DNA from 3 places in the Micromonospora sp. NBC_00860 genome. Region 1 is predicted to be linked to each of the others. Evidence: riboswitches for the same ligand, from Rfam matches in the RefSeq annotation. Region 1 holds a riboswitch; each other region holds the start of a gene.
What was found. Region 1 has a riboswitch for cyclic di-AMP ahead of OH804_RS25440 (hypothetical protein). Riboswitches for the same ligand answer to the same signal wherever they lie in the genome.
Positions count from the first base shown of each region.

Region 2: it holds a riboswitch for cyclic di-AMP, as region 1 does, so the genes downstream of both, OH804_RS17760 (C39 family peptidase) here and OH804_RS25440 (hypothetical protein) in region 1, are expected to answer to the same signal.
Region 3: it holds a riboswitch for cyclic di-AMP, as region 1 does, so the genes downstream of both, OH804_RS01155 (coiled-coil domain-containing protein) here and OH804_RS25440 (hypothetical protein) in region 1, are expected to answer to the same signal.

Region 1 is NZ_CP108825.1:5,528,122-5,538,271, reverse strand. Features, by position in the region: gene OH804_RS25445 (carbonic anhydrase) at 1-273, shown strand, start outside; gene OH804_RS25440 (hypothetical protein) at 330-1,349, opposite strand; cyclic di-AMP (ydaO/yuaA leader) riboswitch at 1,354-1,484, opposite strand; gene OH804_RS25435 (YibE/F family protein) at 1,651-3,021, opposite strand; gene OH804_RS25430 (metal-sensitive transcriptional regulator) at 3,318-3,614, opposite strand; gene OH804_RS25425 (heavy-metal-associated domain-containing protein) at 3,711-3,920, shown strand; gene OH804_RS25420 (hypothetical protein) at 3,934-4,881, shown strand; gene OH804_RS25415 (heavy metal translocating P-type ATPase) at 4,894-7,140, shown strand; gene OH804_RS25410 (CsbD family protein) at 7,215-7,388, shown strand; gene OH804_RS25405 (ArsR family transcriptional regulator) at 7,552-7,899, shown strand; gene OH804_RS25400 (hypothetical protein) at 7,896-8,165, shown strand; gene OH804_RS25395 (alpha/beta hydrolase) at 8,288-9,748, shown strand; gene OH804_RS25390 (bifunctional 2-polyprenyl-6-hydroxyphenol methylase/3-demethylubiquinol 3-O-methyltransferase UbiG) at 9,796-10,150, opposite strand, start outside.
Region 2 is NZ_CP108825.1:3,878,246-3,888,395, reverse strand. Features, by position in the region: gene OH804_RS17795 (SDR family NAD(P)-dependent oxidoreductase) at 1-678, shown strand, start outside; gene OH804_RS17790 (hypothetical protein) at 731-1,186, shown strand; gene pseI (pseudaminic acid synthase) at 1,213-2,265, opposite strand; gene OH804_RS17780 (glycosyltransferase family 2 protein) at 2,399-3,562, opposite strand; gene OH804_RS17775 (acyltransferase family protein) at 3,862-5,097, shown strand; gene OH804_RS17770 (hypothetical protein) at 5,190-5,606, shown strand; gene OH804_RS17765 (hypothetical protein) at 5,739-6,509, shown strand; cyclic di-AMP (ydaO/yuaA leader) riboswitch at 6,794-6,935, shown strand; gene OH804_RS17760 (C39 family peptidase) at 7,168-8,016, shown strand; gene OH804_RS17755 (alpha/beta hydrolase) at 8,148-8,894, shown strand; gene OH804_RS17750 (CDP-glycerol glycerophosphotransferase family protein) at 8,899-10,150, opposite strand, start outside.
Region 3 is NZ_CP108825.1:233,342-243,491, reverse strand. Features, by position in the region: gene OH804_RS01180 (hypothetical protein) at 58-387, shown strand; gene OH804_RS01175 (carbonic anhydrase) at 463-1,089, opposite strand; gene OH804_RS01170 (alpha/beta fold hydrolase) at 1,259-2,206, shown strand; gene OH804_RS01165 (HelD family protein) at 2,314-4,431, shown strand; gene OH804_RS01160 (cation diffusion facilitator family transporter) at 4,538-5,455, shown strand; cyclic di-AMP (ydaO/yuaA leader) riboswitch at 5,600-5,731, shown strand; gene OH804_RS01155 (coiled-coil domain-containing protein) at 5,737-6,801, shown strand; gene OH804_RS01150 (hypothetical protein) at 6,944-7,453, shown strand; gene OH804_RS01145 (SRPBCC family protein) at 7,603-8,067, opposite strand; gene OH804_RS01140 (1-phosphofructokinase family hexose kinase) at 8,257-9,234, shown strand; gene surE (5'/3'-nucleotidase SurE) at 9,231-10,058, shown strand; gene OH804_RS01130 (STAS domain-containing protein) at 10,077-10,150, opposite strand, start outside.

The DNA of each region.
Region 1 (10,150 bases):
GCCGTGCTGCCCAGCCTGCGCCGGGCCCAGGCCGAGGGCGTGGACGACATCGACGGCATCGTCGACATCCACATCGCCCAGACCGTCGAGACGTTGCTCGGGCAGTCCCCGGTGCTGGCCGACGAGGTGGCGCGGGGGCGATGCGCGGTGGTGGGGGTGTCCTACCGGCTGGCCGCCGGAGCGGTGCGCCCGGTGGCCGCCATGCCGGCCGGCTTCGCGACGCTGGACAGCCCGGCCGGGTCGACCGACGCGACCGCGCCCGCCACCGTCTGACGCGTCGAGGGCCGCTCCGCGTCACGCGGAACGGCCCTCGACGGGGATCGTGCGGGTCAGAGCAACGACATGTGGACGTGGTCGGTGTGGTTCGACGGCCCGCTGTACGAACTCCAGCCGGTGGCCGGGAACCAGATCTGCCGGTTCCAGATCACGTAGTAGATGCCGAGCCGGTCGGCGTTACGGATGAGGAACGCGGCGACGTTGTTGCCGTACGTCCGGGTGTCGTTGTTGTGCCACGGGGAGAACCCGCTCTTCTGTAGCGACCAGTCGCAGGCGCGGCCCTTCGGGTGCTCCCACGGCCCGCCGGGGCGGTAGCAGCCGACGAACCGGTTGAAGCCGGCCGCCTTGACCTCCTTGTACGCGTGCAGCGTGCGCGGCGTGACGCAGCCGGACGTGGTGGGGTCGTTCTCGCTGCACGACTGGGGCTTCCAGTCACCGTCGGCCGTGCGACCCGGGCCGATCTTCGCGACCTTGGAGGTGGCATCCACCAGGCCGCCGGTGAAACCCTTGCCGCCGACGAGGGAGAGCGCCTTGTCGGCCTCGCTCTTGCGCTTCGCCATCAGGGCGGTCTGCTTCTGCTGCTCGCGGACCTCGGTGTCGAGGGCCAGTTTGGCCTGCTCGGCGCGGGCCTTCACCTCGTTGACCTCGGAGAGCTTCTTCTCGTTGACCATGTTGATCTCGTCGAGCATCCCGGCGCGCTGGACGAACGAGTCGGGAGCGTCGCTCTCCAGCAGCATGGCGACCGCGCCGATCCGGCCGGTCCGGTACGCCTGGGCGGCGATCTGCCCGACCTGCGGGGCCAACGCGTCGAGGTCGGCCTTGGCCCGGTTGACCTCTGCCGCCAGCTCGCTCTGCCGCTTCTTGGACTTGTCCAGCTTGGACTTGGCGGCGGAGTAGTCGCGGTTGGCCTGCTCGATGACGTCGTTGAGCAGCTTGGGCTCGCCGTCCTCCTCGTGCCCGGACGGTGTGGGGTTCGTCGGGGCGGCGTGTGCCGGGAGCGGCCCGGCGAGCACTGTCAGTGCGGCGATCACGGCCACCACGGGTGTCAACCAGCGGCGTAGGGGTGCCGTCACAATGTTCCCTTCCGTCGACCGCCGACCGGGTTAGCTGACGGGTTCGGGGCGGAAGCGGCCCCTACCGCTGACGCGGATTCACCCCAGATACCTGGGTCCCCGGCTCGCCGGCTGGCGATTGGGCGGTGGCACCGCAGGCGCCGCTTCGCGCCTTCATCGGTAACCGGCAGCGAGGTTACCCGAGAGTCGACCGGGTGAGCTACGCCTGGATGCCGACCAAAAGCGTCATTTCGCCATAGCGTTGAGTGACCAGTGACGTGGTTCTCAGGGTGGATGCCCGATCTGGTCACGCTGAGGAGTGTCACCATGCCGTATCCGTGCTCCTGTTCGACTCCGGCCACCGGTCGGTGGCCTCAGATGGGGGTGTGGTCCGCGTCCGGTCCGGCTCGTCGGAGCCGGTCGTCCGCGGTGAGCTGAGTGCGGCAAGTGCCTCCGTGCGGTCCGGCTGGGGCCGGGGCGAGGGAGCGTCGGTGGACGGTGGGGCATCGCTGCGTCCGGCGGCGGTCACCACGGCGGCCAGCCCGGTGGTCAGCGGTACGGCGGCGATCAGACCGAGGGTGGCGACCGCGCTGCGGACGATCTCCTGCGCGAGGAACTCACTGGTGAGGATCTGCCCGATCGGCCGTGCGTCGGCGGTGAGCAGGAGCAGCAGGGGTAGCGACGCGCCCGCGTACGCCAGCACGATGGTGTTGACAGTGGAGGCGATGTGCGCGCGGCCGACCCGGGTGGCCGCCCGGTACAGCTGCAACCGGGTCAGCCCGGGGTTGGCGTTCGCCAGCTCGGTGACGGTGGCCGCCTGGGTGACAGTGACGTCGTCGAGCACCCCGAGCGACCCGATGATGATCCCCGCGAGCAGCAGGCCGTGCAGGTCCACGTCGCCCTGGAACATCGACAGGGTGGTGGCGTCTTCACTGCCGAAACCGGTGAGGTGGGTCGCTGCCGTGGCGATGGTGGCGAGCACGCCGGTCAGCACCAGACTGCCCAGGGTGCCGAGCACCGCGACCGACGTCTGTGCGGTGACGCCGTGCGTCAGATAGAGCACCACGAACATGATCAGGGCCGCGCCCACCACCGCCACCAGCAGTGGTGACCGGCCGGCGCCGATGCCCGGCAGCACGAAGGTGAGCAGGATGGCGAAGCTGGCGGCCAGCCCGGCGAGCGCGGCCAGGCCTCGCCATCGACCGAACGCGACGATCGCGGCCGCGAAGACCACCGCCAGCCACACCATCGGGGTGCCGCGTTGGTGCTCGGCGATGTTCCAGTTGCTGGTGGTCGGGTCGGTGGGGTCGGCCAGCTCGACCAGGATGACCTCGTCGCCGACCTCGACCCGGGGTGCGCCGGGCCCGTCGGGCACCGGTGTCCGTACCTGTTTGCCGGCGGTCGGCCCGTCGTCCACCCGGACGTCGACGGTGCCGCACCGTCCGTCGCCGACCCTCGGTGTGCCCTCGGGAACCGACGGGGTCGGCGGGCACGGCTCGCTCACCACCCGGGTGACAGTGCCGGGGTAGCGCGGCACGTCCGCACCACCATCGGTCTGCGGTGACCCGCCGCGCGGCCAGAGCAGCGCCGCGGCGAGCACTGTGGCGACGAAGAGGGGGACCACCGTCATGACGAGGATCCGTCGCACCCGTGGTGGGGCGGACGGCGCACTGTGAGTGTGGTCGGCGGCCAAGGTGAGACTCCCAACGATCCGGTGCGGGATACGGGTCAGCGGTCCGGACGGTTCACCGTTGCTGTGGAAACGCGGCGGACGGCGGGACGGATCGCTGCCTGATGACCACTTGATCACGGAGGGTCAGTGCTCGGCCCGGTCGACCGGGGACGACGCCACGTCGTGGCGGCGAGGGTGCCCGGCTGTACGGCGGCATGCGGAGGGCCATCGTGGGAGATGCTAGCCAGCCAACCTGGGCGTCGCAGGTCGTGGCGGAGTGTCGGGTGCCCGAACCGCCCGCGTGGCGGCCCCGGCGGTCAGCCGCGCTTCATGAGCCGACCGACCGCCGCCATCATCTCGGTGGCCATCTCGTCGGCTCGACCCTCGGCGGCGCCCTCGTGCATGCAGTGCCGGGCGTGCCCGTCGAGCAGCCCCAGGGCCACCTTGTCGAGGGCGGCCTGGATCGCGGAGATCTGGGTGAGCACGTCGATGCAGTAGCGGTCGTCGTCGACCATCTTCTCGATGCCCCGGACCTGCCCCTCGACGCGGCGGAGCCGCGCGAGCAGCTGGTCCTTGCTGGCGGTGTATCCGCGGATCGGGGTGGGTGCGGTCATGCCGACCAGGATAGCCTACCCCCAGGGGGTATGGTACGGTCGTGTCCCGATGAGATACCCCCACCGGGTACCGGTACCGCAAGAGGAGACGATCCAATGGTCAACACGACGTACCAGGTGCAGGGCATGACCTGCGGGCACTGCGTCAGCGCGGTGAGCGCCGAGGTCAGCGCCATCGCGGGTGTGCGGGACGTCCAGGTCGACCTCGCGGCCGGCCGGGTCACGGTGAGCAGCGACGAGCCGCTGGACACCGCTGTCGTCCGGGCCGCCGTCGACGAGGCCGGCTACGACCTCGTCGACGCGTGATCGGAGGGCCGGCATGCGCACCGTGACGAGACTGGCCGGGTTCGCCGTCGGCCTGGCGGCGGTCTTCGGCGCGACCTACGGGATCGGCCGGGTCGTCGACCCCGCCCCGGCCGCCGAGAGCCGGCACGACGGCGACGCCGCCCATGCGACGGGCGAGCACGACGAGACAGCCGCCCGGCTTCCTGGCGGCCTGCTCGTCTCCGACCAGGGCTACACCCTCGAACCGCTCGACGCCCCGGCCGGCGAGTTCGCCTTCCGGATCGCCGGCCCGGACGGCCGCCCGGTCACCCGGTACGAGGTGGCGCACGACAAGCAGATGCACCTGATCGTCGCCCGACGGGACCTCTCCGGCTTCCGCCACGTGCACCCCGAGTTGACAGCGGACGGCACCTGGCGGGTCGACACGCCGCTGACCGGCCCCGGGCAGTGGCGGGCGTTCGCCGACTTCACCCCGACCGGGGGTGAGCCGCTGACCCTCGGCGTGGACGTGACAGTCCCCGGCGAGCTGACCGAACGACCGTTGCCGGCCCCGGCGACCAGCACCACAGTCGACGGCTACACGGTCACCCTGGCCGGTACGCCGCAGCCCGGCCGCACGTCGTCGCTGACCCTGACCGTCAGCCGGGACGGGCAGCCGGTCACCGACCTGGAGCCCTACCTGGGCGCGTACGGGCACCTGGTGGCGTTGCGCCGGGGCGATCTGGCGTACCTGCACGTGCACCCGGACGGCACTCCCGGCGACGGGCGCACCCGGCCCGGTCCGGCCGTCACCTTCCTCGCCGAGGTGCCCTCGGCCGGCAGCTACCGGATCTACCTCGACTTCCAGCACGGGGGGCGGGTGCACACCGCCGAGTTCACAGTGGTCGCCGGTGCTGCCCCGACCGGAGAAGCCCCCACGCCGAGCGGGCCCGCACCGACCGGCGGGGCCGACCACGGCACCCCCGGGCACGGACACGACTGACGGGACCAGACGATGACCACCACCAGCAGACCGCTGCCCGAGGCGCCGAACCGGATCGAACTGGCGATCGGCGGGATGACCTGCGCCGCGTGCGCCGCCCGGATCGAGAAGAAGCTCAACCGGATGGACGGGGTGAGCGCCACAGTCAACTACGCCACCGAGAAGGCGACAGTCCGGTACGCCGACGGCGTCACCCCGGACGACCTGATCGTGACAGTGCAGAAGACCGGTTACACGGCGGCGCTGCCGGCCCCGCCCAGCGCGGAACCCCCGGTGGACCCGTTGCAGGGGCCGCGTACCCGGCTCTGGGTCTCGGTGGCCCTGAGCGTGCCGGTGGTCCTGCTCGCCATGGTCCCGGCCTGGCAGTTCGACTACTGGCAGTGGCTGTCGCTGACCCTGGCCGCCCCGGTGGTGGTCTGGGGTGGGCTGCCGTTCCACCGGGCCGCCTGGACCAACCTGCGGCACGGCGCCGCCACCATGGACACGCTGGTGTCGCTCGGCACCCTTGCCGCGTTCGGCTGGTCGCTCTGGGCGCTCTTCCTCGGTGACGCGGGGATGCCCGGGATGACGCACCCGTTCCGCTTCGACATCACCCGGACCGACGGCGCCGGCAACATCTACCTGGAGGCGGCCGCCGGGGTCACAGTGTTCATCCTGGCCGGTCGCTACTTCGAGGCCCGGTCCAAGCGGACCGCCGGTGCCGCCCTGCGTGCCCTGCTCGACCTCGGCGCCAAGGACGTGGCGGTGCTGCGTGACGGCGTGGAGACGCTGATCCCGGTGGACCGGCTCGTCGTCGGTGACCGGTTCGTGGTCCGCCCCGGCGAGAAGATCGCCACCGACGGCGTGGTCGACGAGGGCACCTCCGCTGTCGACGCCAGCATGCTCACCGGCGAGTCGGTGCCGGTCGAGGTCGCCCCCGGCGACGGCGTGGTCGGCGCCACGATCAACGCGGGCGGACGGCTGATCGTCACCGCCACCCGGGTCGGCGCGGACACCCAGCTCGCCAGGATGGCCGACCTGGTCGAGCAGGCACAGAGCGGCAAGGCGGCCGTGCAGCGGCTGGCGGACCGGATCTCCGGGGTCTTCGTGCCGATCGTCATCACCCTCGCCGTCGGCACGCTCGGCTGGTGGCTCGGCACCGGGGCCGGCCCGACCGCCGCGTTCACCGCGGCCGTGGCCGTGCTGATCATCGCCTGTCCGTGCGCGCTCGGCCTGGCCACCCCGACCGCGCTGCTGGTCGGCACCGGTCGGGGCGCCCAGCTCGGCGTGCTGATCAAGGGCCCGGAGGTGCTGGAGTCGACCCGCCGGGTGGACACCGTGGTGCTCGACAAGACCGGCACCGTGACGACCGGCCGAATGACACTGGTGGACGTGGTGCCGGCCAGCGGTGTGGACCGGGCCGAACTGCTCCGGCTCACCGGGGCGGTGGAGGCCGCCTCCGAGCACCCGATCGCCCGTGCGATCGCCGCCGCTGCCACCGAGGCGGGCGCGCTGCCCCCGGTGACCGCCTTCGGCAACCTCGAAGGGCTGGGCGTGACCGGCACTGTCGACGGCCAGGCCGTGCTGGTCGGCCGGGTCCGGCTGCTGCGCGAGCGCGAGTTCGACGTACCGCCGGAGGTCGAGTGGGCCGTGCGTGACGCGGAGGCCGCCGGCCGTACGGCGATCGTCGCCGCTTGGGACGGGCGGGCCCGGGGCGTGCTCGCGGTCGCCGACGTGGTCCGGCCGACCAGCCGGGCGGCGGTGGCGCGGCTGCGTGGGCTGGGGCTGACCCCGGTCCTGCTGACCGGGGACAACACCACAGTGGCGCGCGCGGTCGCCGCCGAGGTGGGCGTGGACGAGGTGATCGCCGAGGTGCTGCCGGCCGGGAAGGTCGACGTGATCAAGCGGCTCCAGGCCGAGGGACGGTCGGTGGCGATGGTCGGTGACGGGGTCAACGACGCGCCGGCACTGGCCCAGGCCGACCTGGGGCTGGCCATGGGCACCGGCACCGACGTGGCGATCGAGGCGGCCGACCTCACCCTCGTCCGGGGCGACCTGGACGCCGCGGTGGACGCCATCCGGTTGTCCCGTCGCACCCTCGGCATCATCCGGGGCAACCTGTTCTGGGCGTTCGGCTACAACGTGGCGGCCCTGCCGTTGGCCGCCGCCGGCCTGCTCAACCCGATGATCGCGGGCGCCACGATGGCGCTGTCCTCGGTCTTCGTGGTGGCCAACAGCCTGCGCCTGCGTCGCTTTCGCCCGGCCGCTGCCGATCTGTGACGACGGTAATGGTTGGGCCGGTGACGGCGGGGGTACCTCTGTTGTTGTAGCGACGCTCGCAATGGAGGTTGGCAATGGGATTCGACGATAAGATCAACAACGCCACCGAGGACGCGACCGGCAAGCTGAAGGAAGGCGCCGGTCGGGCCACCGACAACGAGCAGCTGGAGGCGGAGGGTCGCGCTGACCAGTCCACCGCCAAGCTCAAGCAGGCGGGCGAGAAGATCAAGGACGCCTTCAAGAGCTGACGTACGACGTAACCCGCACGCCGGGCCGGTGATCATCACCGGCCCGGCGTGCTGTGTGTCCGGCCTCCTGCGCCGACCCTGAGATCCCCCTGATTCCGCTTCCGTCCCACACCGCCGCACGCCGGCACCTGCTAACTTCTCTTGGCATGTGCAAGGGCTGGTTATGAGCACCGCTCCACCGCCGACCGGCGACGACCTGGTCCGGGTGCTGGCCACCCTGGCCAACCCGCACCGGCTGCGGGTCGTCGCCGCGTTGGCCCGCGAGCGTGCGTACGTCAGCGGGCTGGCCCGGCAACTGGGCATCAGCCGGGCGCTGTTGCAGGTCCACCTACGGAAGCTGGCGGCGGCCGGGCTGGTCACCGCCCGCCTGGAGTTGTCGGAGGACGGGAAGGCCATGAACTACTACGAGGTGGAGCCGTTCGTGCTCACACTCACCCCCGCGGTCATCGCGGCGGCGGTCGAGACGCTGACAGTGCCCGACTCGGGCGAGCAGCCGGGAGCACAGCGATGAGCGAGCACGACTGGACCGAGGTGGTCGGCGCGATCGGCATCTTCGGCTTCCTGATCAGCGTGGTCACTGTGACAGTCGTGCAGCTCGCCAAGACCCGGCGGGCCCGGTACGAGGCGGACCGGGCGGACGACTACCGCCGGCTCGCCGAGACGGCAGCTCAGGCCCAGGCGGAGAACGCCCGACTGCTCGCGGCGATGGATGGCCGGCTGGGCGGGATGGAGACCCGGATGACCACGCTCGAACGCGTCCTGCGCGAGGTCGACTGACAGGGCGGACGAGAGGCCCCGGGCCGTCGAGCGGCTACTCGACGGCCCGGGTGGAAGCAGCGTCACCTCGCCCAGCGGGCGAGTTTCACCGCAACGCTCCTTCGAGGAGAGGACAGCACCTCATGCTGCGCGTACGCAAATCCGCAGTCGGCTGGGCGGTCGCCCTGGCCCTCACGGCCGCCGGCCTGACCCCGGCGAGCCCGGCCGCCGCCCGACCACAGCCCGCCCCGACTATCGACTGGCGGCCCTGCGCCACCGACAACAGCGCCGAGTGCGGCACCCTGTCGCTGCCGGTGGACTGGAACCAACCCCGGGGTGAGCGCTTCGACCTGTCGCTGGCCCGCCGGGTCGCCAAGCCGGCCACCCGGGAAGGCACGCTGATCTTCGGCCCCGGCGGGCCGGGCGACAGCGGTGTCGACCGGGTCGTGAACGGCAGCTCCCGGTTCAGCGACGACCTGCGTGCCCGGTTCGACATCGTCAGCTTCGACCCCCGCGGCACCGGCGACAGCCACCCGGTGGTCTGTGCCCGGGACCTGCTCGCCCGGCAACCGCAGCTGATCGCCGACCAGGCCCAGTTCGATGCCGTCCTGGCCGACAACGCGCTGCTGCGCGCCGACTGCCGGGCCCGCACCGGGTCTCTCTACGACCACGTCGACACCACAAGCGCCGCCCGCGACCTGGACGCGGTCCGCGTCGCGCTCGGCGAACGGCAGCTGACCTTCCACGGCAGCTCGTACGGCACCCTGCTCGGGCAGCGGTACGCCGAGCTGTACCCCGACCGGGTCCGGGCCATGGTCCTGGAGGCCACGATGGACCACAGCGTCGACACCCGCGCCTTCCTCGACAGCCAGGCCGTCACCGCGGAGGGTGCGTTCGACGAGTTCCTGGCCTGGTGCGCCCGCTCGGCCGACTGCGTCCTGCACGGTCGGGACTTCCGGGCGATCTGGGCCGGGCTGCACGCCCGGGCCGAGCGTGGCTTGCTGACCGACCCGGACCAGGCCGGGGCCGCGCTCGCCCCGTTCGAGCTGAGCCGCCTCGCCCACAAGAAGCTCTACGACACGTGGCGGTGGCCGGGGCTGGCCGAGTGGATCGTCCGACTGGAGAGCACCACCACCACGCCGAGCGCCCGCGCGCTGGCGGACGAGGCCGTGGCTCCGTACCCCTTCGCTGTCTTCTGTCAGGACTGGAGCCTGCCGGTCCGCGACTACAGTGAGTACGCCGGACACCTGCGCCGGGCGGCCCGGCTCGCGCCGGACCTGCGCTACCCGCCGGCGCTGTTCGCGCTGGTCACCTGCCTGGGCACCCCGACGCCGGTGGCCAACCCGCAGCATCGGCTACGGGTCCGCACCGACGTGCCGCTGCTGCTCGCCGCCACAGTGCACGACCCGGCCACGGGCTACGACTGGGCGCGCAACGTGGCGCGACAGTTGGGCCGGCACGGCGCGATGCTCACCTACCAGGGGTGGGGGCACGGCAGCTACAGCAGCAGCCCGTGCGTGCAACGAGCCGTCGACTCCTACCTGATCGACCAGGTGGTGCCCGCCCGGGGCGCCAACTGCCCGGCCGTCGAACCCGAGGTGTGACCGCCGCTGCCGACCGTCGGGCCGCCAGGCGGTCGGCAGCGCTGTGCTCACTGGCGTCGCCCGGCGCGTACGACCACGTCGTACAGCGGGGCCTCCCGGCCCGGCATCGTGCGGCGCTGCTCCTCGGCGGTGACGATCTCCCAGGTGGCGCTGTCCAGGCCCGCGGTGATGTCCGCGAGGGTGACCGCTGCCTCGTCGGGCGGGTGGTGCCCGTGGCCGTGGCCGTGTCCGTGCCCCTGCTCGGTGGCGTCCGAGGTGTGCAGGTGTCCGACGATCAGGAGGGTGCCGCCGGGCGCCACCCACCCGGCGATGCGGTCGTAGAAGGCCAACTGCGGCATCGCGGGGTGCGCGTAGTGCGTCGTGACCAGGTCGAACCGCGTTTCCGGGGCCCAGGCCGTCAGG
Region 2 (10,150 bases), 1.6 Mb from region 1:
CTGGCCATCGTCACCGACCTGCTCGACGCGGGTGTACGGGTGGCCGCGTTCGCCCGCACCGTCACCCCGGAGTTGGAGAAGCTCGCCGCCGAGCACCCCGACCGGGTGCACGTCGGCTCGGTGGACGTCACCGACCTACGCGCCGCGCAGAGCTTCATCCGTGAGGTGGAGCAGCGCCTCGGCCCGATCGACGGCATCGTCAACAACGCCGCCGTGGGGCAGGACTCCCTGCACGCGCACACCGCCAATGAGGACATCGCCCGGATCATCGAGACCAACCTGACGGCCCCGCTCCAGCTGACCCGGCTGGTGATCCGCCGGATGCTCGCCAAGGGGCTGCGCGGGCGGATCGTCAACATCACCTCGATCTGCGGGCAGCGCGGATTCCCGGGCCTCGTCGCGTACTCGGCCACCAAGGGTGGCATGGACGCCGCCACCCGTTCGCTCGCCCGCGAACTGGGCGGCCGGATGCTTGTCAACTCGGTCGCGCCCGGCTTCTTCGCCTCGGAGATGTCCGCCGTGCTCGGTCCGACCCAGCTCGACCAGATCGTGCGCCGCACCCCGACCGGTCACCTGACCGAGCCGGTGGAGGTCACCCCGGTGGTGCGGATGCTGCTGCGGGATCACACCAACATCAACGGCCAGGTCATCGTGGTGGACGGTGCCGCCGCCATCTGACCTGCGGCCGGTTTCCCTCCCGGTGCGACCAGCGCGGCACGGCGGGACCGCCGTGCCGCGTCCGGTGCCGGGGTTGCTCGCCGCCGCCGAGCAGCACCTGCGCATCGGGTCACCGGCCGCGATGGCCGACGCGGTGACCCGCAGCCACCTCGACGACGGACGGTGCGTCGGCTGGTACGGCCCACCGGCGCCCGGTTGGCGGGTGGCCATCGACGCGGAGCGCGCCGACGCTGCGGTGCCCCCGGCGTTGGCCCGCCGCTTCGGCCCGGGTGACTTCTGGGCCCGGTGGACCCGGGCCGAGTGCTGCTGCAAGCTGGCCGACGTGCCGATCGCGACCTGGTGGCGCTGGCACGGGTTGGGCACTCCGGTGGACGGCACCGCGCTCTGGCGGACCCTGCGCACGGCCGATCTGGTGGTCACCGTCGGCTTCGCCCCGACCCTCCCGCCCCGCGATCTTGCACTTGCTGACGCCGAATCGCGGCTTTCGCGCCTTGAGTCGGGACAGTAACTGCACGATCGCGGGGCGGGTGCCCGTCAGATCAGGTCCCAGCTCAGCGGGGTACCGCGGGGGACGTCGCTGGTGAAGGTGCGGCCCAACACCCGGTCGATCTCCACGGGGGCCAGCCCGCCGGCCGGCCGGATCGAGCGGACGTTGTTCGCGGTCACCGGGTCGCCGGCCCGCACGTCCTCGACCACGAAGAGCGACCGGCGGAACCGCAGCCCCTCCCGCTCGGCGGGGGTCGGGCCGATCGCGGTGCCCCCCAGCGCCGCGTACGCCCGGCCGGACTCGGCGACCAGGGCCGTCAGCTCCGCCGGGTTCAGGGAGAAGTCCGAGTCCACGCCACCGTCGGCCCGGTCCAGCGTCACGTGCTTCTCGATGAAGCAGGCGCCGAGCGCCACCGAGGCGACCGCGACGCCGATGCCGGGCGTGTGGTCGGAGAGCCCCACCGGCACGTCGAACGCACCGGCCAGCACCGGCAACCGGCGCAGGTTGCTGTCGGCCGGCGGCGCCGGGTAGGACGCGGTGCAGGCCAGCAGGACGATGCCCGCCGCGCCACCGGCCCGGGCGGTGCGCACGGCGGCGTCGATCTCGGCGACCGTCGCCATCCCCGTGGAGATCACCATCGGCTTGCCGGTGCTGGCCACCAGCCGGATCAGCGGCAGGTCGACAAGCTCAGACGAGGCGATCTTGTACGCGGGCGCGTCCAGTGACTCCAGCAGCTCCACGGCAGTGGCGTCGAACGGCGACGAGAAGACGGTCAGGCCGCGCTCGCGGGCCCGCGCGAAGATCGGGGCGTGCCACTCGTACGGGGTGTGCGCGCGCTCGTAGAGGCGGTACAGGTTCTCCCCGCCCCACAGCTCGTGCCCGCTGGAGATCCGGAACGCCGGGGTGTCGACGTCGATGGTGATCGTGTCCGGCCGGTACGTCTGGAGCTTGAGCGCGTGCGCGCCACTCTCGGCCACCGCGTCGACGATGGCCAGCGCCCGGTTCAGATCGCCGTTGTGGTTGCCGGACATCTCGGCGACCACGAAGGGTCGCTCCCCGGCACCGACCGCGTGCGGTCCGATCTTGATTGTCGCCGTCATTCCGACCTCTGCTCAGGTACGCCCGCACCGGGGTGCGGTGGTGCTGTCGTCGTCCACCCGGCGGGCGGACGACCTGGAAAACCGGGGCGCCGGGAGCCGCCCCGGCTCCCGGCGTGCTCTGTGATGGGGTCGATCACGGCAGCCGGCCACCGGCCAGCGCGTCGCGTCGTTCCGGCGCCATCCCGCCGTCGCGCGTCGGCGCGGTGCCCGCCGCTCGGCCCGGGTCCTCGTCGGCGGCGGCCGAACCGCTGTCGGCGCCGACCGCCGGGCCAGGCCGACGCAGGCGACCAGCGACCCGGTGGGCCTGGCGCAGCGCCGAGTACGCCAACCAGTCACCCCGCCCGACGAGGCGGTGCTTGAGCCCGGTCACGCCCGGGGGCAGCGGGTACCCGCCGGTGGGCAGGTACCGACGGTAGTGCGCGGCTGCCCGGTGGAAGAAGTCGCGCCGCAGGTGTGGGTGCAGCCGGCCATCGTTGCCCACCACCACCAGGTAGTGGCTGATCATCAGCTCGAACAGTTCGGCCTGCAACCGCTCGTCCGGGTGCTTCCGGGCGACCCAGTCCATCAGCCGCTCGTACTGGGCGAAGGCGTCGAAGTGCCGGCCGCTGCGGGTGGAGGTGATCGCGCCCTGCCGGCCCTGGCGGTACAGGTAACAGACCCGGTCCAGCACGGAGACCTTCTCGGCGCCGATCAGCAGCGGGTGGCTGAACGGGATGTCCTCGTACCAGCCGGGGAAGAAACGCAGCTCCAGCTCGTCCATGAAGTCCCGGCGGACCACCTTGTTCCAGGCGGTGTGCTGGACCCGTAGCAGCTGCGGCTGGTCGGCCAGCCGGGTCACGCCGGGAATTCCGCGCAGCAGCGGGCTGCTCGCGTCGACCTCCCGTCGGCCGTCCTCGTGCACCCGCAGGTGGTCGAGCATCAGCACGTCGGGCTGGTGCTGGCGCAACCGGTCCAGCACCGCCGCGATCGTGCCCGGCGGCAACCAGTCGTCGCTGTCGACGAACCAGACGTACCGGCCGGTGGCCACGTCGAGCCCGGCGTTGCGGGCCAACCCCAGACCCACGTTGCTGCTCAGGTGCACGACGCGGACGCCGTCGCGGCCGACCGCGTAGGAGCGGAGCATGTCGCCGCAGCCGTCCGGGGAGGCGTCGTCGACGGCGATCAGCTCGACCGCTTCCGACTCGCCCGCCGGGATGTCGGCCCGGATCGACTCGAGGCACTGGTACAGGTACGCCTCGACGCCGTACACGGGCACGACGATGCTCAACAGCGGTGCGTGCGTCGGCTCATTGACCACGTCCGCCACCTTCGACGACCCGGGTGGCCGGCCCCGGAACCTGACGTTGCCGCCGATGGTGGAATCTCTGAACTCCCGCCCAGCGGAAGGTGAACGCCCTCCGGTGGGCGATCCCCGGTCCGGGGAACGCGGGCCTGGTGGGGCGGGTGGGACGCGTCCGGTTCACCCGGGAGTGACCCGGTAGGGTGCCTCGGTGCGGCCCTGCCGGGCCGTCGCGGGCGTCGCCGTCGCGCCGTCCGACGCCGCGCCGAGGAGGCTACGACAGTGCTGGTGACCCTGCCGAGCGCCGGGATCCCGGCATGACGAGCGTCGCCGCGACGTCGGACGTCCGGCCCGCACCCGCGCTGCCCCGGCTGCCCTCGCTGACCGGGCTGCGCTGGATCGCCGCCCTGCTGGTCTTCGGCTTCCACGCCGGCACGATGCGGATCATCGCCGAGCCGGACTACAAGGCCGTGATCGACGCGCTGTTCACCCTCGGCCTCTCCGGGGTGCAGTTCTTCTTCATCCTCAGCGGTTTCGTGCTGGTCTGGTCGGCCCGCGAGGGCGACTCCCGGCGTACCTTCTGGCGGCGCCGGATCGCCAAGATCTACCCCAACCACCTGGTGCTGTGGGCGGCGACGCTGGTGGTCGCCTGGTGGTTCGCCGACCCGGTCCTACCGGCGGCCGCACTGGAGAATCTGCTGCTGTTGCAGGCGTGGGATCCCCGGCCGGGCTGGTTCTACAGCATCAACACCGTCAGCTGGTCGCTCTCCTGCGAGTTCTTCTTCTACCTCTGTCTGCCGCTGGCGCTGCCGTTGCTGCGCCGGGCCCGACCGAAGCTGCTCTGGGCGTTGATCGTCGCGCTGCCGCTGCTGATCCTCGCGCTCTGGCCGGCGCAGGAGTTGGTGCCGGAGGTGAGTCGGTGGTGGTTCACCCAGATCTTCCCGCCGGTGCGGTCGCTGGAGTTCTGGTTGGGCGCGGTGGCGGCCGAGTTGATGCGCCGAGGGCTGTGGCGCGGTCCCGGTCTGACCGTGGCCAGCGGAATCTTCCTGGTCACCTGGGTGACGGCCGCGCAGTGGATCCGTGCCGAGCTGTGGACCACGCTGCTCGCTGTCGCGTACCTGTTGGTGATCACCGCCGCCGCGGACGCGGACGTGCGGGGTCGGCGCTCGCCGTGGCGGTCCCGGCCGCTGGTCTGGCTCGGTGAGGTCTCGTTCGCCTTCTACCTGGTGCACGTGCTGGTGATGACGAGCGTGCTGCGCTGGAGCGGAACCTGGGGGATCGGCTTCGAGGGTTGGCGTGGCCCGGCCGTGGTGCTCGGCTTCCTGGTGGCGAACCTGATCCTCGCCGGCCTGCTGCACCGCTTCGTCGAGACCCCGATGATGCGCCGGCTCGCGCCCCGCCGCGCGGCCCGTCCGGCGCCCGTCCCCCGACAGCGCACCGCCGGCGGCGACGACGCCCGAGACCCCGTGAGCAGCGCCCGCGGCGAGGCCGGCGGGGCTGCCGACGAGGTCGGTCAGGCCGGCGGTCGATCAACGTACGTCGACCTGCGCTGACAGCGTCCACCCTGGTCAGCGGGGTCGGCGCGGCGTGATCCGACACGCCCGTGGCCAGTGCGCCCGGGTCGGCACGACGGTAGCCTGGTGCCGTGCTTCCGGTCGCGTTCACCTGTCCGCTGTGGTGGGTGGCGCGCTGGGCGACGCGGGTGCTGACCAGCCTCGCCGTCGTCGCGGCCCTGGCGCTCGGCGCAGGCCCGGCCACGGCCGCCGGATCAACGCCCAGCCCGGTGCCGACGTCGAATGCGGTGCTGGCCTCCGTCGCCGCCGGGCCGCTGGCGGCCTCCTGCCGGCAGGTCGGGGCGCACGGTGCGGCGCGCCAGGCGATACCGCCGGAGGCCGCCGAGGAGTCGGTCCCGACATCGTCGGTCGACACGCCGGTGGCGCTCCCCGGCGACCAGGGCACCATCGCGGCCCGCGTGCTGCCGGTCCGCGCGGCCGGGTCCGACCGGCTGCCCCTCGTCGACGCTGCGAGCGGTCGGGCTTCCCGGGCCCCACCCGGGCGCTGAGCCACCGGGACGACCGTCCCGTCACCGCGCCCCGTCGACCCACCGCTCCCTGACCCGCCGACCCGTGGCCCACACTGGCCCGCTGGTCGATGCGGCTCCCCATCGCACTGCTCTCTCCCCGAGGTGCCGACCATGGAGACCGTCGTCTTCTACCAGTTCGTGACCGAGGTGCCGCAGGCCGCCGCCATCTGGTCGACGCTGTTCCTGCTGACCCTGGGCCTCCTCACCGTCCTGGCCGCCCGCCCCGAACGGGAGCGGCCCGCTGACGATCCGCCCCCGGCCGGGCCGACCGTCCGGGAGATGGCCGCCGCCGAGGCCGTCGACGTGCGCCGGTACGCCGAGGAGGTGGCCGTCGCCGCGGCGGGCGCGGCCACCACCGCCCGGCGCCGACGCGCCGCCTGGCTGACCGCTCAGGAGCAATTGGAGCGGGCCTGGACCGGGTACGACGAGGCGGACACCGCAGCGCGTCGCTTCGCCGGGGCCGGGGTGTTGCCCACCCCGCAGACCCCGCACACCCCCGCCGAGTACGCCGCCCGGGAACGCTATCTGCACCGCGCGGCGATGGCGGCGTACTGGCGGGGCGACCTGACCATGGCCCAGCTCAGCGACGTGTTCGGGCACCGGCGTGGCTGGGATCCCCGGCGACACCCTGTCGAGCAGGAGGTGCTGATCAGCCGGGTGGTCCGGGACGCGCGGCTGGCCGACTACCAGGTGGCCGCCGGCCGTGAGCGGGCCGCCTGGCGCGACGCGGAGTTGGCCGCCGAGTCGGCCCGTACCCTCGCCGAGGAGGCGTACGCGGCGGCGGCCCGGCTGCGTCCGACCCCGGTGCCCGCTCGCCGGTCGGTGGCCGATGCGATACGACCCGCCGTCGTGGCACGGTGGCGCCCGGCCCGGGTGAGTTGAGCCCGATCCGTGATGTGAGGCCGGTCACCCAATAGCGGAATCGGACGGTCGGCGCGATCGGCGGCATTGTTCCCGCGATTATGGTCGCCTTCTTCGCGGCCTGTCCGGTTGTCGACCGCAGGCGTCACCGTAACCGGTTGTCCCATCGAGTCACATCATCGGCAATACGCGCAGAAATTGTCGCGCCAATTGAGGTTTACGCAGGTGAACCTGGCTTGGCAGGGCGTGAAGCGGCCAGTAGTGTCGTCCCGTCCGGTGCGGTAACCGATCGCAAGACGCGACGCCGCACCGACCCGCTTAATCGTGATCAACGAACCGGGGACCCACCAGTAAGTCCGGGGTGAATCCGCGAGCCACGGCCCGCGGTAGGGCGATCTTCCCGCCCGAATCCGTCAGCTAACCCGGTAGGCGGTGTCGGAAGGAGTCCCATCCTCGTGCAGCACCTTTCCACCCCTCGGTTGTTCCCTCGCCTCCACGGCGCGGCGGTGCACCCGCTCACTCGTCCAGTGACGGTGAGCTGACCCCCGGGTCATCGCCTTTCCCGCCCGGCCGCGCCGGGCGTTCCCCTGAGCGGTTCACCATCCGCGGACCACGATCCGCGCGCTGGCGCCTGCCCGGATACCGGTCCGGCCCCGGTGTGCCGCTCTCCCCCCGATCCGTGGAGGAACCCGTGAAGCACACAGTGAAGCGTCAGCTCCGTCGCCTCGTCACCGAGCGCCCGTACCAGATCGTCGCCGCCTCCGCCGCGGCCCTCGCCATCGCCACCACCACCGGCGCCCTGCTCACCACGGCCGACGACGCCCCGGCCGGCCAGCGCACCGCGACCACTGTCGCCGAGATGCGCAGCGACGTCGCCGCCTCCCGTGGCGAGGCCCGGGACGCGTCCCCCTCGGCCGGAACCGCGCCGACCACTGCCGCCCCGGCCACCAGCACCGCGTCACCCGCCGCAAAGGCCAGCAGCAACCCGGACCTGACCCGGAAGCCGGAGCGGCCGAAGCCGCCCGCGACCAAGGTGCTGGACTACGACTACGAGGCGCAGAACACCTACTACAACTGCGGCCCGGCGGCCACCCGCAACGCGCTCAGCGCCGCCGGCATCGACCGCACCCAGGAGGAGCTCGGCGCCGAGCTGGGCACCACCGAGATGGGCACCAACTCGGCCGAGGACACCACCCGGGTGCTGAACGCCGAGGTGAAGGGCTCCCCGTACCGGACCCGGATGTTCCCCGGCTCGCCCAGCCCGGCACAGATGGACCGGCTCCAGGCCGACGTGGTGAAGGCCATCACCGACGGCCGTGGCGTGGTGGCCAACGTCGTCGGGGACGCCACCGACACCGACGGTGGCTGGCACTCCTACGGCGGCGGGCACTACATCGCCGTCGTGGGCTACAAGGACAACGGTCGCACCGTGCGGATCGCCGACTCGGCGAACCCGGCCGACCCGTCGTACTGGATCACCACGATCGACCTGGCCAACTGGATCACCAGCCGGGGCTACTCCGCCTGACCCGGGCACGCTGACCGCCGCGGGCGCCGTCTCCCACAAGGAGCCGGCGCCCGCGGCCTTTGTCCGCGCGGGCCCGGGTAACGCCATCGACGGCTCTCGTACCGGGCCGTGAACCGTGGGAGACTGCGGCCGTGGTGGAGAAATCGGGTGGTCACGCCGGCCGTAGGCCGGTCCTGCTGCTGCTGCACGGCATGGGGGCGACCGGGGACGTGTGGTTGCCCTGGGCGCCGTACCTCGAGCAGCACTGGCCCGGGCGGTGGCTTGCACCGGACCTCGCCGGACACGGCTGGGCGCCGCCGCTGCCGTCGTACTCCTTCGCGGGCTTCGCCCAACAGATCGCGCAGGCCCTCGCCCCCGACGACCGGCTGGTCGTGCTCGGGCACTCGCTGGGTGGCGTGGTCGGCCTGGCGCTGGCCGCCCGCGACGCCGGAACGCCGGTGGACGCGGTGGTCGGGCTGGGCATCAAGGCGCTCTGGTCACCCGCCGAGCTGACCCGCGCCGCCGAGGTCGCCGCCCGACCGGTGAGCTGGTTCGCCAGCCGCACCGAGGCGGCTCGCCGCTACCTGCGCGTCGCCGGGCTGGCCGGCCTGGTCTCGCCGGACCACCCGGTGGTGGACGCCGGGCTGCGCCAGGTCGACGGCCGGTGGCGCCTCGCCATGGACCCGACCGCCTTCGCCGTCGGCGAGCCCGACCTGGCCGCGCTGCTGGCGGCGACCGACGTACCGGTGGTGCTGGCGCGCGGGGAGAACGACCCGATGGTCACCGACGAACAACTCAAGGAGTACGGCGTACCGGTCGCCACGCTGCCCGGCCTCGGGCACAACGCGCACGTGGAGGACCCGGCGGCGGTGCTGGCGCTGCTCGACCCCTACCGCTGAGCGGCTACGCCGGTGCGGAGGCGGTCAGTGTCTCGGCGGGCGTCAGCTCCCGGCGGGCGGCGGTCAGGAACGCCTCGGCGTACGACTCGGCCGGGAAGTCACCCAGGTAGCGGCGGCGGGTGGCCCAGCGGGCCTCGGCCAGCGGGTCGGTGTCCAACAGCGCGGTCAGCACCTCGTCCACGTTGGACATGTCCCGGCGCAGCACGTAACCCGATCCGGCCAGCGGGAACCGCTCCACGAACCGGTCGCCCTCGTCGCCCATGTCGGTGACCGCGTACGGCTTGCCGGAGTAGAGGAAGTCGGAGATCACGCCGGACACGTCGGAGACCAGCGCGTCGGCGGAGTTGACGCACTCGGTCAGGCTCAGCTCCCGGGCTGCCGCGCCGACCACGTGCTGGCGGCCGGTGCGGGCCCGGTCGGCGACGAGCAGCTCGGTCAGGCGGCCCAACTGGCGGGCCGATGCCGGGTTCTGCGCGGTGTACGGGTGGGCCCGCAGGATCACCGTCGCGCCGCGCTCCACCAGTCGGCGCAGCAGGCCCTCGGCCACCGGCAGCGAGCAGTAGTCGGCGTCGGCGTGGTGCCCCGTCCAGGTCGGGGTGTACAGCACCGTCGGGTGCGCCAACCCGCGCGTGGGCTCGGAGCCCACCTCGATCGACTCGACCTGTGGGCGACCCACCACCACGAACTTCTCCGCAGGGATCTGCACCCCGGCGCGGGCGTACCTGTCGATCGCCGCCTGCCCGGCCACGAAGATCCGGTCGAAGATCCCCGACACCGGGTTGGCGCTCGGCGCCTTGTCGCTGTCGCCGTGGTGCAGCTGGATGTGGGTGAGCTGGGTGAAGCGGACGCAGTGGCTGTTCTTCGCCCCGTGGTTGACGTAGAACGCCGCCCGCAGGCTCGGCACCAACGCCTGATCCATCGCCCCCAGGGTGGGGCAGTAGACCACCGGGGCGTCGGTGGCCGCCGCGATCGGGGCCAGGAACTCCGGCTCGCGCAGCATGACCAGAAACGTCCGGCCGATCCGTTCCAGGTACGGCAGCCACATGGTGACCTGGTATTCCGACCCGGGAGGCGCGGAGAAGTAGAGCAGGAACTCCGGCTGGTGCCGTCGCAGCGCGGCGGCCACCGACCCGCCACCGGCCCGCGGCCGGAACCGCCGCCGGGCCAGGTCCAGTGCGACAGCGCCGGCGCCCGCGCCGACCAGCAGGCTGGCGGCCAGCGCCACACCGGCCGGCAGGGCCAGCGCGGCGGCGAGC
Region 3 (10,150 bases), 2.2 Mb from region 1:
CCCGCACACAGCCCCCGGACGTCCAGTCCTCCCGTACGTCTTGCAAGGAGTACCTCCGTGGCGAGCAACACCTCTAAGACCGCGCGCGCGTCCGTCCGGGCCGGCCAGGCTGGCCAGGGTGGCGCCCTCAGCGTGCTGGGCGAGTTCAAGTACCTCATCCCGCTCAACGGCGGCAAGCACGCCTACGTGCGGAACCTGACCAACGGCAAGACCGCGCACCTGCGCACGGACTCCGACGCCTTCGTCGAGGAGATCCGCGTGCTGGCCGCCGCCGGCCACGCCGCCAAGATCCGGGCGGAGATCAACAACCTGGCTGCCACCCACCCGGGTGACGGCTGGGAGGCCACCGAGAAGCGCCTGGTCGCGGCCGGCGTCTTCGAGGGCTGAGCCCTCCACCACCGCACCACTGAAACCGCCCGCCGGGAGTTCCCGGCGGGCGGTTTCGCGTGTCCATGGTCCGGGTCAGCCCGGATCGAGCAGGGTGACCTCGCCGGTGGCCAGGTCGTAGAGGCCACCGACCACGGCGACCCGGCCGGCAGCCACGGGGCCGGCCAGCAGGTCGTCCTCGCGCAGGGTGCGCACCGTGCGCCGGACGTGCCGGCGGATCGCCAGCGGCTGCACCGCCGGATCGTCGATCCCCGCCTCGGCCACCGCCGGGGCGATCTCGTCCACCAGGTGCGCCAGCGACCCCCCGGGACGCTGCCCCGTGCGTAGCGCCGCCACGGCGGCCTCCACCGCGCCACACCGCTCGTGGCCGAGGACCATCACCAGCGGTACGCCGAGCTGGCCGACCACGTACTCGATCGAGCCGCAGACCGCGCGATCGAGCACGTGGCCCCCGGTACGGATCACACAGATCGCACCGAAGGTCTGGTCGAAGATCGCCTCCAACGGCACCCGGGAGTCGATACAGCCCAGCACCACGGCGTACGGCTGCTGGTCGCCGGAGGCCGCGGCGGCGGCGGCCGTGACGTCGTGCCCGTGCACCGGCTGACCGCTGATGAACCGCCGGTTACCGGCGAGCAGGTCGGCCAGCGCGGCGCGGGGCGTACCGCCGGCCTGCCGTCCCTGCCCCGACGTCGCCCCCATGGGTGCTCCCGACGACCCCATGCCGTTCAGCTTGGCCCGCCGCCGTCCCGCACGGGCGAGGTCGGGAATGTTCGCGACGGCGCGATTGGCGTGGTGTCATGGCGGGTAGCCGGTGTTACCGCCGGGTATCCCGGTGCTGGTGGTACTGGGCGGCCCTGGGGAGGTGGCGATGCCGGAGCGGTTCGAGGTCGGCCTGCCGGACGGTGTACGGCTCAACGTCGAGGCGACGGGTCCGACGGACGCCCAGGTCACCGCCATCCTGCTGCACGGCTGGACGCTGGACGGGCGGGCCTGGCACCGGCAGGTCGAAGCCCTCACCGCGGCACCGTTCGGCGACGCGGTGCGGGTGGTCACCTACGACGCGCGGGGGCACGGCCGGTCCAGCTGCATGGCGCTGCCCACGGCCACAGTCGCCCAGTTGGGTGACGACCTGGCCGCGGTGATCGACGCCGTGGCGCCGACCGGCCCGGTGGTGCTGGTCGGGCACTCGATGGGCGGTATGACGATCATGGAGTACGCCCACCGCCACCCCGCGCACTTCGCCGCCCGCACCACTGGTCTGGTCTTCGTCTCGACCACCGCCGAGGGGCACACGCACACCGTCTACGGGCTCTCGCCGCGGATCGCCCGGTTGATCCGGCTGGCCGAGACGACCGGCGCCGGCGTGCTGGCCCGGTGTGGCTCGTGGCGCGCGCCCCGGGCACTGCTGAACGCGCTGCAACCGAGCATCCGGTGGATGCTCTTCGGTGACCGCTGCGAGCCGGCCGACATCCGCCTGGTGACGTCGGCGGTGGCCCGGGCCTCGCTGCGCTCGATCGGTGGGTTCCGCGCCTCCATCGGCACCCAGCACCGACTGGACACCCTCGCCGCGTTGGCCCACCTGCCGGCCGCCGCCCTGGTCGGCGACCGGGACCGGTTGACCCCACCGCCGTGCGCCGAGTCGATCGCGGCCGCTCTGCCGGCCACCGAGCTGACCGTCTGCCCAGGTGCCGGGCACATGCTGATGATGGAACGGCCGGACGAGGTCAACGCCGCGCTCACCGGCGTGCTGCGGCGGGTGCTCACCGAATCGTCGCCGGCCCACCCTGGAGCGACCCCCGCCGAGACGGGCGCCTGAGTACGTTCGCGCACCTCGGGCGCGGCGGGTCGGGCCCGGGGCCGTACTCTTCTCGGTTGGCCCGCGCGGTTCCCGCCGCCTGCCGGCGACCTCTGAAGGAGCGTGCGTTGACCGACCAGACCGGCCTGGAGCAGGAGATCGCCGTCGAGCAACGACACCTCGACCGGGTGTACGCCCGACTGGCCGAGCTGCGACGGTCGGCCGTGCGCGCCGAGCGTGACGGCTACCGGATGGCCCGGGTGGGCACGCACGGCGCTCTGGTCGAGCGCGACGCGATGGTCTTCCACGCGGCGCAGCGGCGGCACACCCTGGACGCCGAGCACGAGGGGCTGGTCTTCGGCCGGCTGGACCTGCGCGACCGTCAGGTGCTGCACGTCGGACGACTGGGGATCCGCGACGAGGACGCCGTCACGCTTGTCGTCGACTGGCGCGCGCCGGCCGCCGCCGCCTTCTACCAGGCCACCCCGGCACAGCCGCTGGACGTGGTGCGGCGGCGCACCATCCAGTCGCGCGCCGAGCGGGTCACCCGGATCGAGGACGACCTGCTCGACCCGTCGGCCGCCCCGGAGGGGATGACTGTCGTCGGTGACGGCGCGCTGCTGGCCACCCTCTCCAAGGCCACCGGCCGGGGCATGCGCGACATCGTGGCGACCATCCAGCGGGAGCAGGACGAGGCGATCCGCTCGCCCGGCTCCGGGGTGACGATCGTCGCGGGCGGCCCCGGCACCGGCAAGACCGCTGTCGCCCTGCACCGGGCCGCGTTCCTGCTGTACTCCGACCGCAGCCGCTACGCGGGCGGCGGCATCCTGGTGGTCGGCCCGTCCTCGGTCTTCGTCGAGTACATCGGCTCCGTGCTGCCGTCGCTCGGTGAGGACACCGCGACCCTGCACTCGCTGGGCACGCTCTTTCCGGGGATGACCGCCACCCGCCCCGACCCGCCCGAGGTGGCGGCGGTGAAGGGCTCGCTGCGGATGCGCCGGGTGCTGGAGCGGGCGGCCCGCGACGCGGTGCCGGGCGGCCCGGGTGAGCTGCGGCTGCTCTACCGGGGCACGTTGCTGCGGTTGGACCGGGCCGCGCTGGACCGGATCCGGGACCGCGCGCTGCAACGCGGCGCACGACGCAACGAGGTGCGCCGGGCCGGTTTCGACGGGGTGTTCGCGGCGCTCTGGGCGCAGGCCCGTGAGCTGAGCAGCGGCCGGCTGCCGGAGCAGCCGGCCTTCGAGGCGGAGATCGCCGAGCGGTCGGAGTTCCGGGAGTTCCTCAAGGCGTGGTGGCCCCGGCTGCACCCCCGGCACGTGCTCGGCTGGCTGGCGCAGCCCGACCGGCTGCGCCGCTACGCCGGGGGCATCCTCTCCTCGGCGGAGATCCGGCTGCTCAACGCCGCGTACCGGAACCTGGACTCGGCCGGGCTGACCATCGCCGACGTGGCGCTGCTGGACGAGTTGGACGCCCTGCTCGGTAAGCCCGCGCAGGCGGCCAAGGCCCGACGCGACCCGTTCCAGCTCGCCGGCGGCGTGCGCGAGTTGAGCACGCTCGGCGAACGGCAGCGGGCCGCCCGCGCTGCGGCCCGGGAGCGTCCGGAGGACTACCGGGAGTACGCGCACGTGGTGGTGGACGAGGCGCAGGACGTCTCGCCGATGCAGTGGCGGATGATCGGTCGACGCGGCCGGCTGGCGTCCTGGACCGTGGTGGGCGACCCGGCGCAGACCGCGTGGACCGGCGACCCGGAGGAGCTGACCCGAGCCCGCGACCAGGCGCTGGGCCGGCGCAAGCGACACGATTTCACGCTCACCACGAACTACCGCAACTCGGCGGAGATCTTCGCGGTGGCAGCGGCGGAGATCCGTCGGCTCTACCCCGACCTGCCGCTGCCGACCGCCGTCCGCTCCACCGGGGTCGAGCCGGTCGAGCTTGTGGTGCCCGCGTCGGGGTTGGAGACCGCGACAGTGGAGGCCGCCGCCGGCCTGCTGGCCGAGGTGGAGGGCACGGTCGGGGTGATCACGCCGGTCCCCCGCCGGGACGAGGTCGCCGGTTGGCTCGGCGCACTCGGCGCGCCGAGGTTGCAGGTGGTGACCAGCCTGGAGGCCAAGGGCATGGAGTACGACGGGGTGGTGCTGGTCGCCCCGAGCGAGATCCGGGCCGATCCGGGCGCCGGGGTACGCACCCTGTACGTGGCGCTCTCCCGGGCCACCCAGCGGCTCACCACCATCGACCCGACCGGCTGACGTGTGCGGACTGCCGCCGGCGGGAGGCGCTGCCCGTACACTTGCACACATAGCGATGTGAGCATACATTTGACCGGGTCCCGACCAGCGGCGGAAGGTGGTTCTCGTGGGCGCAGGTCATGACCACCACCATGGGTCCGTCGCCAATGCCGCACACCAGCACCGAGGTCGACTCTGGGCGGCGTTCGGGCTGCTCGCCACCCTGATGGTGGTCGAGGCGGTGGTCGCCCTGCACACCGGCTCACTCGCCCTGCTCTCCGACGCCGGGCACATGTTCACCGACGTACTCGGCATCGGGATGGCGCTCGCCGCGATCACGGCGACCCGGCGGGCCACCGGCGACCCGCAGCGCACCTTCGGGCTCTACCGGCTCGAGGTGCTCGCCGCGCTGGCCAACGCCGTCCTGCTCTCCGGCGTGGCGATCTACGTGGTGATCGAGGCGATCCGCCGTTTCGGCGACCCGCACCAGGTCATCGCCGGCCCGATGCTCGCGGTGGCAGTGCTCGGCCTGCTCGCGAACGTCGCCGCCTTCGCCCTGCTGCGCGCCGGGGCCCGGGAGAGCATCAACCTCCAGGGCGCCTACCTGGAGGTGGTCGGCGACCTGCTCGGCTCGCTCGGCGTCATCGGCGCGGCCCTGCTCATCACCGTCACCGACTGGTGGTGGGCAGATCCCCTGGTCGCGGTCGCCATCGGCGTGTTCATCCTGCCGCGCACCTGGCGGCTGGCCCGCGCCGCCATCCGCATCCTGGTGCAGGCCGCCCCGGAGCACCTCCAGGTGACCGCCGTGCACGACCGACTGGCCGCCGTCCCGGGTGTCGTCGAGGTGCACGACCTGCACGTCTGGACGCTCACCTCGGGCATGGAGGTGGCCTCCGCACACCTGACCATGGCACCCGGCGCGGAGGTCGGCGCGGTGCTCACCGCGGCGCGTACCGCCCTGCACGACGACTTCCGCATCGAGCACGCGACGTTGCAGATCGAGCCGGGCGCCGCCTCCGGAGCGTGCGGCTCCATCGAGTGGTGAGGGGGCTTTTCGGAGCTTTCCTCCGCTCTTGCCGTAATTTTCCGTGGTGACGCACGCACCGTCCGTCACATTGGCTGCAGCCGCCCCACCGGCACCGGTAGGCTCGGTCCCGGCCTCCACCAGGCGGCGCCTTCCCGGCGCCGGTGGCGGCCGCCGCCTAATCGCCCAAGCGGGCGAACCGGGGAACCATGTTCCTGGGGTGTATCCGCGTCAGCGGTAGGGATCTTCCGTCCCGAACCCGTCAGCTAACCCGGTCGGCGGCTGACGGAAGGACATGCGCAGTGGCACCAGCACGACCACCCGCCGCCCGACTGGCGGCCCTGATCGTCGCGATGTTCACCCTCGGCGTCGCGCTCCCGGCCGGCACCGCCTCGGCCGCTCCCCCGACCGGCCTGCGGGCCGCCGCACCCGACTCAGACGAGGAGGGCGGCACCCCGGCGTTGCGCGCCCAACTCGAGGCCGCCAGCAAGGGCTACCTGGACGCGAAGCGCGCCCTGGACACCTCAGTGAAACGGCAACAGCAGCTCGCCACCCAGTTGAAGACCATCGAGGTCGAGATCGGCCAGCGCAACGGCAAGGTCGGCGAGATCGCCGAGGTGGCGTACCGCACCGGCCGGCTCGGCGCGATGTCGGCGCTGCTCAACAGCAACACCCCGGAAGGCTTCATGGACCGGGCCGCCGCGCTGGACGCGGTGGCCGCCAACGAGGACCGGGTGCTTCGCGACCTGCTCGACAGCAAGGACAAGGCCAACCGCACCCGGGTGGCCCTGGACGGCGAGATCAACGAACAGCGCAAGCAGGTCGCGGTGATGGCCAAGCGCAAGGACCAGGCCGAACGGGCCCTGACCGTGGCCACCACGCCCAAGCCGCAGACCACCGCCGACGCCGGCTCCAACCGGGGCACCTCCAGCGCCAACGCGAAGGCCGCGCCGCGCAACTCCGACGGCTCCTGGCCCTCCGAGTCGTGCAGCGTCAACGACCCCACGCCGGCCAACGGCTGCATCACCCCGCGCACCCTGCACGCGCTCAACCAGGCCAAGTCCGCGGGCTTCACCCGGTACGTCTCGTGCCACCGCCCCAGCGGCTCCGGTGAGCACCCGAAGGGCCGGGCCTGCGACTTCGCCGCGCAAAAGAACGGCTTCGGCGGAAACGCCACCGGCGGCGACAAGACGTACGGCAACAACCTGGCCGCGTACTTCATCCGCAACGCCGACCGGCTCGCCGTGCTCTACGTGATCTGGTACAGGCAGATCTGGCTGCCCAGCAGCGGGTGGAAGTCGTACAGCGGGGCGCACGGCACCCCGTCCACCGACCACACCAACCACGTGCACCTGTCGGTCTACTGACCCACGCGTCGTGATGCCTGTGAGCCACCGGGACGGCTCACAGGCATCACGCGTGTCCGGGGCCGGGCTACGTCGCCGGGCGTACCCCTGATGTCGTCGCTCGTCGGACGACCCGGCCGGGGCCGGCGGGCAGCATCGGCGTATGCCTCGGATCCGACCCGCCACCCGCAAGGCGCTGCTCACCCTGCACCTCGTCACCTCGCTCGGCTGGCTGGGCGCCGACCTGGTGCTACTCACCCTCGGCATCGCCGTGCAGCGGGGCGCCGACCCGGCGGTGGTCTATCCGGTCACGGCCCTGGTCGGGACGCTGCTGTTCGCGCCGCTGAGCGTCCTGGTCTGGCTGATCGGAGTCGCCAGCTCGCTGCTCACCCCGTGGGGCCTGCTGCGCCACCGGTGGGTGCTGGTCAAGCTGGTGCTCACCACTGTGATGGTCGGGCTGGTGCTGTTCCTGCTCACCCCCAACCTGCGCCACGCCGGAGCGGTCGGCGCCGCCCTGCCCGCACGCGATCGCGCCGATCTGGTCATCGCGCCGGCGGTGTCGACCAGCCTGATGATCATCGCGACGGTGCTGTCCACCTACAAGCCGTGGGGCCGGCGTCCCGCCGCCCGAACCACCCGCACGAACCGCGCTCGCGCCGCGACCACAACCTAGGTGCCCACCCGCGGTACGCGCCAAGGTCACGGCCTGCCCTGCGCCGCGATCTTGCACTTGCTGTCCCGACAAAGGGGGCATCTCACCGATATCGACAACCGGAACTGCAAGATCGACGAAGCGGGTGCGCGAGCCTCGGGGCGCCGGGTTCAGGTGGGCGGCGGGTTGCCGGTGCGGTCGAGGGCCGCGCCCAGCCGGGTGGCGAGGGCCAGGTGAGCGGCTTGCGCCTGGCGGAACGCGTAGCGGAACAGTGGCGTCGGCGCGGTCAGGGTGATCTCGACGTCGATGCGGACCAGGCCGTCCGGCTCGGCGCGTAGTCGGGTGTGGTTGCGCACGGTGGTGGCGGGCCACTGGCGGGCCACCATGACGATCTCGTCGGCCTCGCTGATCAGCACGTCCGCGTGGTAGGTGGTCCGGAAGCGCAGCGGACCGGCCGCCAACCGGTCGTTGATCGTGTAACTGGCCTGGGCGCCGGGCCGGGGCGGCACCCGGCGGACCCGGACGATCAGCGGATGCAGCTCGCCCTGCCGGGTCAGGTCACTGAGCAACGCGGCCGCCTCGGCGGGTGAGCACCGGGCCTGGACGGTGTAGCTGAAGGTATCGCTGCTGAGCACACCGTCTCCCGCCGTCGTTGGTCGCCCGATCGTCCCGTACCGATGTCTGCCTGGCAACGCCCGGCGGCCCCCAGCGCCGCGCCGGACCGGGCGGATGCGACGACCTGTCACCACCTGCGCCATTAAGGTCGGTTAGTACAAAATCTTCCGAAGATGCCGGAGGGCGGCCAGCATGAACGGCGACGACCGATGAGCGGGCACGTGATGGTCTTCGCGCCCACTCCACAGCTGACGGTGACAGTGGACCAGCCCAACGACCACCCCGAGCTGCACCTGCACCCCGGCGGGCAGGGCGTCTGGCAGGCCCGGATGGTGATCTCCCTCGGAGTCGACGTGGTGCTCTGCGCCGCCCTCGGCGGTGAGATCGGCCAGGTGCTGGAGCCGCTGCTGGTCAGCGAGGGCGTCAACCTCAAGGTGGTGGTCCGTGACTCCGGCAGCGGCGGGTACGTGCACGATCGCCGGGAGGGCTCCCGGCAGGAGATCGCCGACGTGCCCGGACAGCCGCTGAGCCGGCACGAGATCGACGAGCTGTACAACCTCGCCCTCGGCGAGGGCCTACGGGCCTCGGTGAGCATCCTCAGTGGGCCGAACGAGCCCTGGCTCGTACCCGCCGACCTGTACCGACGCTTCGCCGCCGACCTCGGCGCCAACGGCGGCCGGGTGGTGGTCGACCTCTCCGGCGACCACCTCGGTTCGGTGTTGGAGAGCGGGGTGTTCTTCCTCAAGGTCAGTCACGAGGAGTTGATACGCGACGGCCGCGCCCGCAGCGACGACACCGAGGAGCTGACCCGGGCCATGTACGAGCTGCACGCGGGCGGCGCCGAGACGGTGGTGGTGAGTCGCGCCGACCAGCCGGCGTTGGCGCTCATCGACGGGGAGTTGTTCCAGGTCGAGATGCCCCGGCTGGAGGCCGCCGACCCGCGCGGCGCTGGTGACTCGATGACCGCCGGGGTGGCTGCCGTCGTGGCCAGGGGCGGTGACATCAGGACCGCCATCCGCACCGGGGCCGCCGCCGGCGCGCTCAACGTCACCCGGCACGGCCTGGGCACCGGGCGGCTGGACTCGATCACCGGCCTGGTGGACCGGGTCCGGCTGGTGCCGGCGGACAGTCGGCAACAGGAGCGGACCACCCCTGACGAGTTGGCCGGCCGGGTGGTCGAGCGATGACAGTGCGGGTGCTGATCACCAACGACGACGGGATCGCGGCACCTGGCATCCAGGCGCTGGCCTGGGCGGCCCGGCAGCGGGGCCTGGACGTGGTGGTGGCCGCGCCGATGGAGGAGGCGAGCGGCACCAGCGCCGCGATGAGCGCCATGGAGCGGGACGGGCGGGTCGTCGTGAACGACCACCCGCTGCCGGACCTGGCGGGGGTGCCTGCGTACGGGGTCGCCGGGTCCCCCGGCTTCATCACGCTGATCGCCCTGCACGGGGCGTTCGGTCCACCGCCGTCGGTGGTGCTCTCCGGGGTCAACCGGGGCGCCAACGCCGGCCGGGCGGTGCTGCACTCCGGGACCGTGGGCGCCGCGTTCACCGCCGCCACGAATGGCTGCCGGGCGATGGCGGTCTCCCTCGACGTGCTCTCGGCCGGTGAGGCGACGGCCGCGAGCGGTGGCGCGGCGGTGGACGCCGCCGCCCGGGTACGCGACGCCGAGCGGCACTGGGGCACCGCCGCGCGGGTCGCCCTGGACCTGCTCCCCCGGTTGACCTCCGCGCCGATGGAGAGCGTGCTCAACGTGAACGCCCCGGACCTGCCGCACGGGCAGTTGCGCGGGGTGCGGCGAGGCAGCCTGGCCAGCTTCGGTCAGGTGCAGATGACGGTGGCCGAGTCCGGCCACGGGTTCGTCCGTACCTCGCTGGAGGAGCCGGGGCAGGCCGCACAGCCCGGCACGGACGTGGCGTTGCTGGCCGCCGGGTACGCGTCGGTGACGGCCATCCGGGCGGTCACCGAGGCGACCGACATCGACCTGACCGGCCTGGACGAGCAGCCCTGACGGGGTGCTGCGGCGCGCTCAGGCGCCGGGCAGCACCTCGGGGGTGGCGGCGCCGGCGAAGTAGGGCTCCGGGGCACCGAAGAGGCCGAGCA